DNA from 3 places in the Bacillus sp. 2175 genome. Region 2 is predicted to be linked to each of the others. Evidence: riboswitches for the same ligand, from Rfam matches in the RefSeq annotation. Region 2 holds a riboswitch; each other region holds the start of a gene.
What was found. Region 2 has a riboswitch for thiamine pyrophosphate ahead of ACXKY9_RS02910 (MTH1187 family thiamine-binding protein). Riboswitches for the same ligand answer to the same signal wherever they lie in the genome.
Positions count from the first base shown of each region.

Region 1: linked by a shared signal. The riboswitch ahead of tenA (thiaminase II) and the one ahead of ACXKY9_RS02910 (MTH1187 family thiamine-binding protein) in region 2 are both predicted to bind thiamine pyrophosphate.
Region 3: linked by a shared signal. The riboswitch ahead of thiT (energy-coupled thiamine transporter ThiT) and the one ahead of ACXKY9_RS02910 (MTH1187 family thiamine-binding protein) in region 2 are both predicted to bind thiamine pyrophosphate.

Region 1 is NZ_CM173819.1:2,885,669-2,889,609, reverse strand. It holds gene pdxR (MocR-like pyridoxine biosynthesis transcription factor PdxR) at 1-944, shown strand, start outside; gene ACXKY9_RS15065 (D-alanine--D-alanine ligase) at 949-1,863, shown strand; TPP riboswitch at 1,936-2,041, shown strand; gene tenA (thiaminase II) at 2,169-2,858, shown strand; gene ACXKY9_RS15055 (DUF3937 family protein) at 3,256-3,519, shown strand.
Region 2 is NZ_CM173819.1:523,442-527,382, reverse strand. It holds gene ACXKY9_RS02920 (ABC transporter substrate-binding protein) at 1-916, opposite strand, end outside; gene ACXKY9_RS02915 (ABC transporter permease) at 913-1,686, opposite strand; gene ACXKY9_RS02910 (MTH1187 family thiamine-binding protein) at 1,658-1,978, opposite strand; TPP riboswitch at 2,080-2,181, opposite strand; gene ACXKY9_RS02905 (non-ribosomal peptide synthetase family protein) at 2,234-3,941, opposite strand, start outside.
Region 3 is NZ_CM173819.1:4,529,089-4,533,029, reverse strand. It holds gene ACXKY9_RS23540 (sensor histidine kinase) at 1-1,681, shown strand, start outside; gene thiT (energy-coupled thiamine transporter ThiT) at 1,890-2,558, opposite strand; TPP riboswitch at 2,645-2,746, opposite strand; gene ACXKY9_RS23530 (FeoA family protein) at 2,941-3,168, shown strand; gene feoB (ferrous iron transport protein B) at 3,165-3,941, shown strand, end outside.

The DNA.
Region 1 (3,941 bases), 2.4 Mb from region 2:
ATTACATGGAAATGAAAGGTGTAGACATTTCGAATAAAGATATTCTAATTACAAATGGATTTACAGAAGGATTGGATATTGTACTCTCTTCTTTATCAAAAAAATCTGGTCGTGTCATTTGTGAGAATCCAACTCACCACGCTGCACTAAAGCTGTTCCGTTTACATGGACTTGAAGTTCATGGGATTGATATGAATGAGGATGGTATTGATACGAATAAAGTTGAAAAAAGCTTGCGTGAAAAAGATTTTGATTTTGCTTATTTAATTCCTTCTTATCATAATCCAACCGGTATTGTTACGAGTTCAGAGAAAAGAACGGAATTGATGAGGTTATTCTCAAAATACAACGTTCCTATTATAGAGGACGGATTTAATGAAGAATTACGTTATTCAGGTTCACATTTAGCTCCATTATTAACTTTTGCGGGAGCTGGCAATAATGTCATTTATATTAGTAGCTTTTCAAAGGTACTTTTCCCTGGTTTACGTGTAGGCTGGATTATTGCAGATAAAGAGCTGATTCATTATTTAGAAAGCGTAAAAAGAGCAAGAACGATTCACACATCTACGCTAGATCAAGCTGTTCTGTTTCAATATTTACATGAGGGATATTTTGAGAAATATTTAAAAAAGGCAAGATCTGTTTATAAGAAAAAATATGAGTTAGCTGTCGGGGCATGTAACCAGTACATTCATTTCAAAAGAATGACTGGAGATGGTGGACTTCATTTATTTATAGAACTAGAAGAGCATATGAATGCCCGCACACTTTTACAAAAGTGTTATGAGAAAGGCGTTACGTTTTCACCTGGAGATGTTTTTTACTCTGATGGAGAAGGAGCGAACACTTTCCGATTAGGGTTTTCGCGCTTGAAAGAAGAAGAAATAGTTCGGGGAATTAAAATAATTGGTGATACATTAAAAAATGAAATTTGGAGTTGAGAAAATGAAAATCGGTGTTATTATGGGCGGGGTATCGTCTGAAAAACAAGTTTCAATTATGACGGGGAATGAAATGATTGCTCATTTAGATAAAAATAAGTATGAAATAGTTCCAATTACATTAAATGAAAAAGTGGATTTAATTGAAAAAGCGAAAGACATTGACTTTGCGTTGCTCGCGTTACACGGAAAATACGGAGAAGATGGGACAGTTCAAGGAACACTGGAGAGTTTAGGGATTCCTTATAGCGGAAGTAATATGTTATCTAGCAGTATATGTATGGATAAAAATATTTCGAAAAAGATTTTACGTTATGAAGGTGTAGAAACACCAGATTGGATTGAACTTACAAAAATGGAGGATCTAAATCTTGATGAGTTAGATAAGTTAGGATTTCCATTAGTAGTAAAACCAAACTCTGGCGGATCGAGTGTCGGAGTGAAAATCGTTTATAATAAAAATGAATTGATCTCAATGCTAGAAACTGTATTCGAATGGGATTCTGAAGTAGTAATTGAGAAGTATATAAAAGGTGATGAAATTACATGTTCAATTCTGGATGGAAAACAGTTACCTATAGTTTCAATTCGACATGCAGCCGAGTTCTTTGACTACAATGCAAAATATGATGATACTAGTACAGTTGAGGAAGTCATCGAACTTCCAGTAGAAATTAATGAACGTGTAAATAAAGCGTCACTTGCTTGTTATAAAGCATTAAAATGTAGTGTTTATGCAAGAGTTGATATGATGGTGAAGGACGGAATTCCATATGTAATGGAAATTAATACATTACCAGGGATGACACAATCAAGTTTATTGCCAAAAAGTGCAGAAGCGGCGGGAATTAGTTATAGCGAACTATTAGATATGATTATTGAAACATCATTAAAAGTTAGAAAAGAAGAAGGGTTTTAAGGGAATTATATAACTAATTTTTTGACAGTTTCACGAAGTATGCTATGATGAATACATTATAAAAACAAAATATTTATCCACTAGGGGGGCCTTTTATAGGCTGAGATCAAATGTGATTTTGAGACTCTTAGTACCTGATCTGGTTAATGCCAGCGTAGGGAAGTGGGAAAGACGTTGCTATTTAATGAGTAAATAAATACTGTCGATTTCACTTTCTTTACGCCTGTAAAGAAAGTTTTTTTATTTTACAGCTTTAATAATTGTGGATAAATACTTATATTTTATACATTATTGGAGGGATTTAAATGACTTTTTCACAATCGTTACGTAAAGAAGTAGATTCAATTTGGGAAGCGAGTTTTAACCATCCTTTTGTAAAAAAACTTGGTGAAGGAACGTTAGATTTAGCTAGTTTTCGTTATTATGTGCTTCAAGATTCATATTATTTGAGCCATTTTGCTAGAGTACAAACTTTAGGAGCTGCGAAAGCTCTTGAATTAGAGACGACAGCTCGTATGGCACATCATGCTCAAAATACATATGAGGCAGAGTTATCTTTACATGAGAATTTTGCGAAGAAATTAGGGATAACAAAAGAAGAAAAAGATAATTTTATTCCTGCGCCAACTGCATATGCGTATACTTCACATATGTATCGTGCTGGGTATGAAGGGCATTTAGGAGATATCATTGCAGCAATTTTACCTTGCTATTGGTTGTATTATGAAATTGGCGAACGCTTAAAAGAGTGCCAGCCGGAAGAGCCAATTTATAACGAATGGATTTCTGCTTATGGATCTGATTGGTTCCGTACGCTAGTTGAAGAACAAATTACACGTTTAGATACTATCGCTGAAAAAGTAACAGAGGCAGATCGCAAACGTATGAAACAGCATTTTATTATTAGCAGTCAATATGAATATTCATTTTGGGAAATGGCTTATACATTAGAAAAGTGGCCAGTGGATACAGACGTAAAAGACGTAATTGGATAAAGAATAGAAGTAATGTTATAGCTAGGTATGGATCATACCTAGCTATATATTTTTTCTTGTCAAATTTGCGTAAAGTCATTAGTGCTACGGAAATGGCGAAATAGAATATCGATAATTTAGCTCATTTACTTGTCTACGCATTAACTGGATAAACTTCTGTCACATTTATTTTACAATCAAAGAACGTAAATGTTGGTGGTATGAAGTTAAATAAGAAAAGAAACCCGAGCTGTTAGCTGTAACGGAGTTGTTTTTTCTTTGCAGGAATTTCTAAATTATCATGGAGTGTTGTTAATACGATATGCAAATATGCATATCGTATTTTTTTGAGTTCTTTATGTGTTAAAATTAGATATAGAGATATGGAAATATAAAGAAGCAAAAGCAGGAATAACCAATGAATTTTGAGAGGTGTTATATGTTTACAAATAAGAAATTAATTCGATTTGGTTTATCGTTGTTTGTATTTTTAGGGATAATTAATTTTACAATCAGCTATTTCCAAACATATCTTGAAACAGCAGCAGATATTAAATGGGTAATTCCAGAAATTTGGAAAACTATTTTGCTAGATGTTCCTCAAGGGATACTTGTTCTTTTAGGCGCAATTGCTTTATATGATTTCACAAAAGAGGCATCAAAAAAAGACGCATCAATCTAAATGTGTCTTTTTTCAATTAGCAATTTCATATAGAGATTTGCTGGAGAAATAGAATGAAAAGCCCTAATTAGGGCTTTTTTTTGTTGGAATTTCTTAACCGTCATAGAAACCGGTCACTTGGAGGTGTTATAGCGAAAGCCATTTACAGTACAGAAAAATCTAAGCAGCAGACGGAAATATATAGGATATGGCATCATAATTGTTGAGAAATTAATTGAACTTAGTAAGTATGAAGATATGACGCTAGAATTCATATTTTTTAATTTTTATTTATCCCGCTATTTGCCGGGCAGTAAGCCCCCCACCTCAAAATTCAGCGGAAGCAAAGAAGTTAGGTAGGGGATGAACAAAACCCCACTGATTAAAGTTTCACTTTATAAAAATGAGCCCATAGTAAAAATAGGTATATGAACAAGGTGCAT
Region 2 (3,941 bases):
AATTCATGTAATTCGTCCAAATTTCTTCCTTCTGTACTCCCCATGCTTTAGCATCATCTTGATACTTCGTACTTAACCATTTTTGGCTTTCTTGAACTAAATCTTTATTCACATCTGGAACAGCTTTAATTAAAATATCAGCAGCCTCTTTCGGTTCCTTAATTGCAAAATTATAACCTTCTGTCGTTGCACTCATAAACTTTTTCACAAAGTCTTTATCTTGCTTCGTATGTTTTTCACTCGTAATAATAACAGGACTATAGAAATCAAGCGCTGGATCTAAGTCCTTCACCATAATCGTATTTAACTCTTTTCCTTGACGCTTCGCTTCAATACCATCCCAACCGTAATAAATCCATTCGAAATCTGCATCACGGCCAATTGATTTAAAGAAATCTGTTTGTCCTAAGATGATTTTTTCAACTTTATTAAAATCAGCTTGATGTTTATCCATAATCGTCTTTAATGTCGCTTCTTCTGCTGGTCCTCCCCAGCCGCCGTAACGTTTACCTTCAAAATCTTTCGGTGACGTCATATTGTCTTTCTTAAGCGATGCAAACGCTGAAGTGTTATGCTGAATAATCGCTCCTACAGATACAACAGGAATTCCTTCTACACGAGCTAACGTTACATTTTCTTGTGCGCTTATTGCGAAGTCTGCTTTTCCTGATGCTATCATTTGCTCTGCTGTTACATTGTCACCTGGTTGAATAATTTCTACATCTAATCCTTGCTTTTTGTAATAATCTTTCGTTTTCGCTACATACAAGCCAGTATGATTCGTATTTGGAAACCAATCTAATACTACTTTTACTTTTTGATCTTTACTTGCACTTTCTTCTTTCTTCGCCGGATTACATCCAGCCACACCTACCGCTACTAAGGCAGCTAACATAACTTTCAAACCTTTTTTCATTTTCTGCCGTCCTTTCTATATATCCATGGTGCTGTTATTCTTGCCATAAACTCTACGATAAAATACAGGCATAATGTCACCATAACGATGATTGCTGCAACACCAAATACTCGGGCAGTCAAAAAGGATTTTGTAGCCCTCGTAAGCATAACGCCTAATCCTTCACTTGCACCGAGCCATTCTCCGATAATTGCTCCCATTACGCTATATGTAACTGCAATTTTTAAACCTGAGAAAAAGTATGGGAGCACTGCTGGAAATTTTACTTTCTGGTAAACTTGCCATTTCGTCGCCTTCATTGTTTGTAACAGTTTCAGCATATTTTTATCTACTGTTTGAAAACCTTCTAAAATACTAAGCGCAATTGGGAAGAAACAAACGAGTATTACGACCATTACTTTCGGCAACATCCCATATCCAAACCAAATAATAAATAGCGGTGCAAGTACAACAATTGGAATTGTTTGCGAAATAACGAGCAATGGATTTATTAAAATACGAAATAACGGTATAACGTCCATAATAATTGCGATACTCGTCCCCAATAAAATTGCAAAGAATAGTCCAATTATAACTTCCTGCAGTGTTTGCATCGTATTTGGTAATAGTAAATCTTTCATCCCAATTAATTCTTGAACATTGGCAGAAGGCTTTGGTAAAATCCACGGTTCGATTTTAAATAATGAAACAGATCCTTCCCATATCGCAATGAGAAGGATAAGCCAAATAGTTGTAATAAGTTTAGATTGCTTCTGGTTTTGCATATTCATCACGGTACTTCCAAACCTTTTCATCTATCGTTACACCAGTGCTTGGACGATAATGGATTTTAATAGAAGTAATCACTTCTTCTGCTCCAGCATCGACGCAAGCTTGTTGCGCACGTTTAACGACATCAAGAAGTACATCTAATTCTCCTTCCAAAGTTGTTTCCATTGCCCCTACTTCATAACGAACTCCCGATTGTTGCACAACTTCAATTGCTTTATCGACAACAGAATATACATCTTTCGTTTTCGCTTGTGGTACTACTGAAAATGACATTGTAACTTGTTGTGACATAATAAAATCCCCCTTATAAAATTAAATTTCAAAAATAAGAAAAGGCTTTCCTACTGCGTAGGAAAGCCTTGTATGCAAGTTATTACAGAATAACATATGCTACATCACTTTAAGTAACTCCCTACGCTGGCATTATCCAGATCAGGTTGAGGGTCGATGTTTACTTACATCCTCTCAGCCAATTGGCTCCCCGGTCCTTAATTCGTTTTCATTGTAGCATGATTTATTTTATTGAACAAACAAAAGCATGCATAATCATTTCATTATTTTTGGAAAATAACCAACTTTTTCACCATGAGCTAATAACTGCTGTATAAATTCTTTATTAATTGCTGGTACTATCAATTCTTTTTTCTTAATCCATTCATTCGTTCTACGCGTACCCATTACAATTTCAGATTGCTGTGCTCCATCTCCTGCAACTTGAGAAGCAATTAACTCTGCTATTACTTCATTTCCCTTCGCTAATGCAAGTCCGGTATTTACATATTCTGAAAGTGGAACCATTTCAAGATTGTATCCACACTCTCCAATTAGCTGTATAAATTGTTCAAACTCAATTTGATGTGGATGACAAATATGTAACGTCTCTCCTACAATTTGCGCATCTTGTAAATACGATACAATTGATTTACTAGCAAAATCAATTGGTGTGAAATCAACTTTCCACTTCACATTTGGTGCTTTCCCAATTAATAGCATTGTTTTAATAAGACGATAAAATGCGTTTCCTTCAATATTTTGTTGGAACGAACCTGTTTCTGAATGACATGCTAAATTACCTGCACGATAAATATTTCCGCGCAAACCATTTTTCATTGCTTCACGAACAATGTTTTCCGCTTGTAGTTTACTATTTGAATATACATTCTCTAAGTCTACACTGTAATTAAAATCACCAGTTTTCATGTATGTATCCCATTGATCTACCGCTAATTCTAACGGGATACCAATTGTAGAAATAAAATGGAATGTAGCACCTTTCTCCGCTAATGCTAGCATACGGCTAGTTCCTTGGACATTTATATTTTCAAATTGTTTTACATCTCCAAAATGTCTTACATCTGCACCGCAATGAATTATCGTATCCATCTTAGAACTGATGAACATAAATTCTTCTTCGCTCATCCCAAGATACTCTTCTCCCAGATCACCAGCTACGGCCTGTATACGCTGTAACCATTCTTCACATATATCATTAAAGTAGCCTGTTAATGTATCTATAATTCTTTGCTGCACATCTTTGGTTGGTCTTACTAAACAATAAATAGTAGCAGATGTATCTCTCAACAATTCATATAATATGTGTGATCCTAAATAACCAGTAGCTCCTGTTAAAAAGACATTTGAAATCTGGATTTCTTCCAAAACGTTTGCATACGTGATAGTATCTGGCTCGTGAATCACTTTATATTCACGAAATACTTCTTCTTTCTCTACTTTTACTTCTCGCTCAATTCGAGCTAATCCATATATCGTTCTTTCTTTAAAGAAATCTTGAATTGTTAAATGTGAGAAATCTTCTTTTAACAATGTTAAGACTCGTAATACTTTTAATGAATGTCCACCAATTGTAAAGAAATCATCATGCACTCCAACTTTTGAAATTCCTAATACTTCCGCCCAGGCGTTCGCGATTTGTTTTTCTGCTTTATTAGAAGGTGCAACATATTCTTGTAGCCGAACCGGTTCATACTTTTCTTCTAACTGAGCTAACTTCTTAACATCAATCTTTTTATTAGGTGTAAGTGGTAATTCATTAATATAAATTAGTTTAGATGGCACCATATAATCTGGTAATTGCTCTTGTAACTGATAAACTAATTCTGGTATTTCTTTTTTATTTAAAGTTGTATAGAACGCGATTAAATATTGGCTACCTTCCTTACTCTTCTTAGCAAAAACAGCATTTTCTTTTATATTATGATTTTGAGAAATTTTACTTTGGATTTCTCCTAGTTCA
Region 3 (3,941 bases), 1.3 Mb from region 2:
TTATGCAGGAAATGCAGAAGAAATTCAGAAACTAGAGCAAGACTTTTTAAGAGAAAATAATACGTGGATTACGACATTAGATAAGAACGGGAATTTAAAACATGCAGATGATTTTTATTTTGAAGTAACGATAGATCGTAGGCAACAAAAGAGCTTTGGACAACAAATATTTAAAATTCCCTTAGGTAATCTCGTCAATATAGAGGAAATTGATAATAAATTATCAGAGCAGTTTTTAGGGCAAGAAATTTATTTTTCTGGAGTGAGAAAAGAAGATAGTTTTATTCCATTCTCTTTTTCTTTATCTAAGCAGAATTTAAGTGGATCTAATAAACCGTTAGAAAAAGCATTTAATGAGAAAATGAGCAAATTAAATGAGGAGAAAAAGAGAGCAGTTGAGGAACAACTTGTTAAGGAAAAGAAACCAGCTGTTCAGGAGCAAGCTGCTCAGGAATTAGGCGTTTACATAGGAGGACGTGTTACAAAAGTACAGTTACCAGATGTAAAAGGTCCTGTGAATCCAATTTATAAAAATGGCATCTTCTTAGATAGCATAAAAGAATTTCAAACTAATTTATTATTAAAAGAGAGCAAGCCCATACAATATACAACACAAACAATGGACTATGAAAAAAATGATATTAAATATAAATTATTAATCAAGCCAATAGAAAAAGACGGATCAGTAACATATATTTATGCGATGGCTTCTTTACAGCCCGTAGATGAAGCTGTACAAATGGTGCAAGATTATTACATCTATATCATTGCATTTGTAGTCGTTCTTATTTTGTTAGCTTCGTTCTATTACTCAAAACAAATTGCCAAACCGTTATTAAAAATAAATGATACGACGAAGAAAATAGCACAATTAGATTTTACAGAAAAAATACCGATTACTTCAAAAGATGAAATTGGAGATTTGTCGAAAAATATTAATGTGCTATCAAATAAACTCCATTCACATATTGGACAGTTAGAAGAAGATATTGAAAAGGAAAGAAAGTTAGAAAATACACGGAAAGAATTCATTTCTGGTGTTTCGCATGAATTAAAAACACCGCTAAGTATTATGAAAAGTTGTATTTCCATTTTAAAAGACGGGGTAGCTGAGCATAAAAAAGAGTATTATTTTCAAGCGATGGAGAGAGAAGTAGACAAAATGGATACTTTAATTTTGGATATGCTTGAGCTAGCTAAATTTGAATCTGGTACATATAAAATGAAAAAGTCTGCGTTTTATATTGATACAGTAATTGAAGATATATGTGAACATCTATCTGTGGAAATAGAGAAAAAAGAACTTCATGTTCATAAAAATATACATTCATTTGAAGTGATTGCAAATCAAGGCCGGATTGAACAAGTCATCGTTAACTTCATTACGAATGCCATACGTTATACACCAAATAAAGAAGATATTATTATTTCTGCAATAGATGAGAAGGATCGTATAAAAGTTTGTATTGAAAATAAAGGTACTCACATTGAAGAAGAACAATTAGATAAAATTTGGGATCGTTTTTATCGCGTGGATACAGCTCGTCAGCGTTCACAAGGTGGGACGGGACTGGGGCTTGCTATTTCTAAAAATATTTTAGAATTACACGATGCTGAATATGGAGTGAAAAATACAGAAGACGGTGTATTATTTTACTTTTACTTACCGAAAAAAGCGTAGATAATGCATGCTACGCTTTTTTTAATTTATTTTCATATTATCTTTACCTAATCTTTATTTTTAAGCGATATAATCTGGTTAGAAAATGAGGTTATGTAAGGAGTCGATGAACCGTGCATAGCAATTGGCTAAGTATAATGGTATTTATTTTCTTTTGCGCATTTATTGTATTTTTAATTAATATTACGATATGAAAAAAGAGCGCTCATTAAGCGCCCTTTTTTTGTGTATTCATTTGATAAGCACTGATGCTTTTGAATAAGCGTGGGGAAGTGAGGAATAAAAATATAAGTAAAACTGTACATAAAATAAAAGAACCAAGCATTGTACTTCCATTTACGATTAATGAATATAACACAGCTGATTGACCTTTCGGCGCATATTGTCCCCAGAAAATAATACCGGCAATAAAGTGACAGAAATAGCGAGCAAAGCTACCGACAAATGTAGCAAGGATAATGTAAACAAGGATTTTCTTACCATGGTTTTGTTTTGCTGAAGGTTTTTCATTGCGACTACCTAAACTTGAATGTTCTTCACTATTTTCATTAGACGTTAAAAGTGCTTTTTGAATTGGACGATAGAATAAGCCAGCAAATCCGATAAAAGCAAAGGCAATGAAGTACTCAATGAATGCTTGAACAGGTGTTAAAATATAAGCATCCCCCACGACTATTTGTAATAGTCCCCAAACTAAACCACCTAAGAAAGCTGATTTAAAGCCCCAGCGGTAAGCGATAATAAAAATAGGAATCATAGCGAATGAGATAGAACCGCCTGTTGGAAGTTTAAGTGATAATGGTAAAATATCGATAATCATGGCGAAGGCTGCAAGAATAGCAGATTCGATCATCGCTTGTAAATTAGTGTTACGCATGTTGTCTCCCCCTAAATCCAAGTTGTACAAAAAAGAATAGATATCATAGGAGGATACGAAATACGTAAATAAAAATGAGGTATGTATTTCGGACGTTTGCACAATCCCTGCGTTAGCATTAACTAACAGGTTCGAAGGGTCGGAACGAAGTGTTCCCTCTCAGCGGCATGGCTCCCCCAGTGATAACGAGATTCTTTATTTGCTATTGTTTATTGTAAGCGAAATGGATGAGAATGGCAAACGAATACAGTATGACAATAATTGAAATAGAATTGTAGCGAAATGTTAATAAATATGAAGCAAAAGGGTATAGTACAAGAGAAATTGGGTGTGGTATAATTTTTTTGAAAATAATTATCATTCTCTTCTGAGGGGGAAGGTTATGAGTTTAGTAGATATTAAAATTGGAGAGAAAGTGTTAGTAAAAAGTATTCAGTCTTTAGATCAGCTATTAAAGCGTAGACTAGCTGCTTTCGGTCTTGCTGAAGGAAGCGAACTTCGCCTGAAACAGAAAGCGATGTTTAAAGGTCCTTGTACATTGGAGTGTCGTGGACAGTTAATTAGTATTCGTCATTGTGACGCGAAAATGATAAAGGTGGAATTAGCGTGAATAAGGTAGCTTTGCTAGGGAATCCGAATACAGGGAAGACATCATTATTTAATGCACTTACTGGTTCTTATGAGTATGTAGGAAACTGGAGCGGTGTAACAGTAGAAAAGAAGGTTGGTAAATTAAAAGATAGACAAGGAACATTAATTGATTTACCAGGTGTTTATGATTTAAATCCAGTTTCACGTGATGAAGGTGTTGTAACAAACTTTCTATTAACAGAAGAATTTAATCATATGTTAAATATCGTAGATTCCTCGCAGTTTGAAAGAAATATGCATTTAACGTTGCAGTTACTTGAATTTGGTAAGCCAGTCTCAATTGGTTTAAACATGGTTGATGTGGCGAAGCAAAGAGGAATTGTCATTGATGTAAAACGATTATCAGAACTATTAGGTGTAACAGTCGTTCCTGTTGTTGCAAGGAGTGGAAAAGGCTGTGAAGAACTGCTTACGACTCTTAAAGAAAATGACAAAAAAGAGAAAAAGCCATTCCTTATTTCATATGGTGTACAAATGGATGAAGGAATTGGAGAAGTAATTGCTCTTTTAGAGACAGTGAATTACGAGCATCCGAGATGGTTAGCACTTCAATTTTTAAGCAATAACGAAGTAGTAGAAAAAGAAATGAAAGCATTACCAATTTATAAGGAACTCATAGCCATTCGATCTCGCTTAGAAGGAAAACTTGATTGTACGTTAGAAGAGCACATTTACAAAACTCGTGAAGCGTATATTGAAAAGTTAAAAACAAATGTTATGAAGCATGAGAAA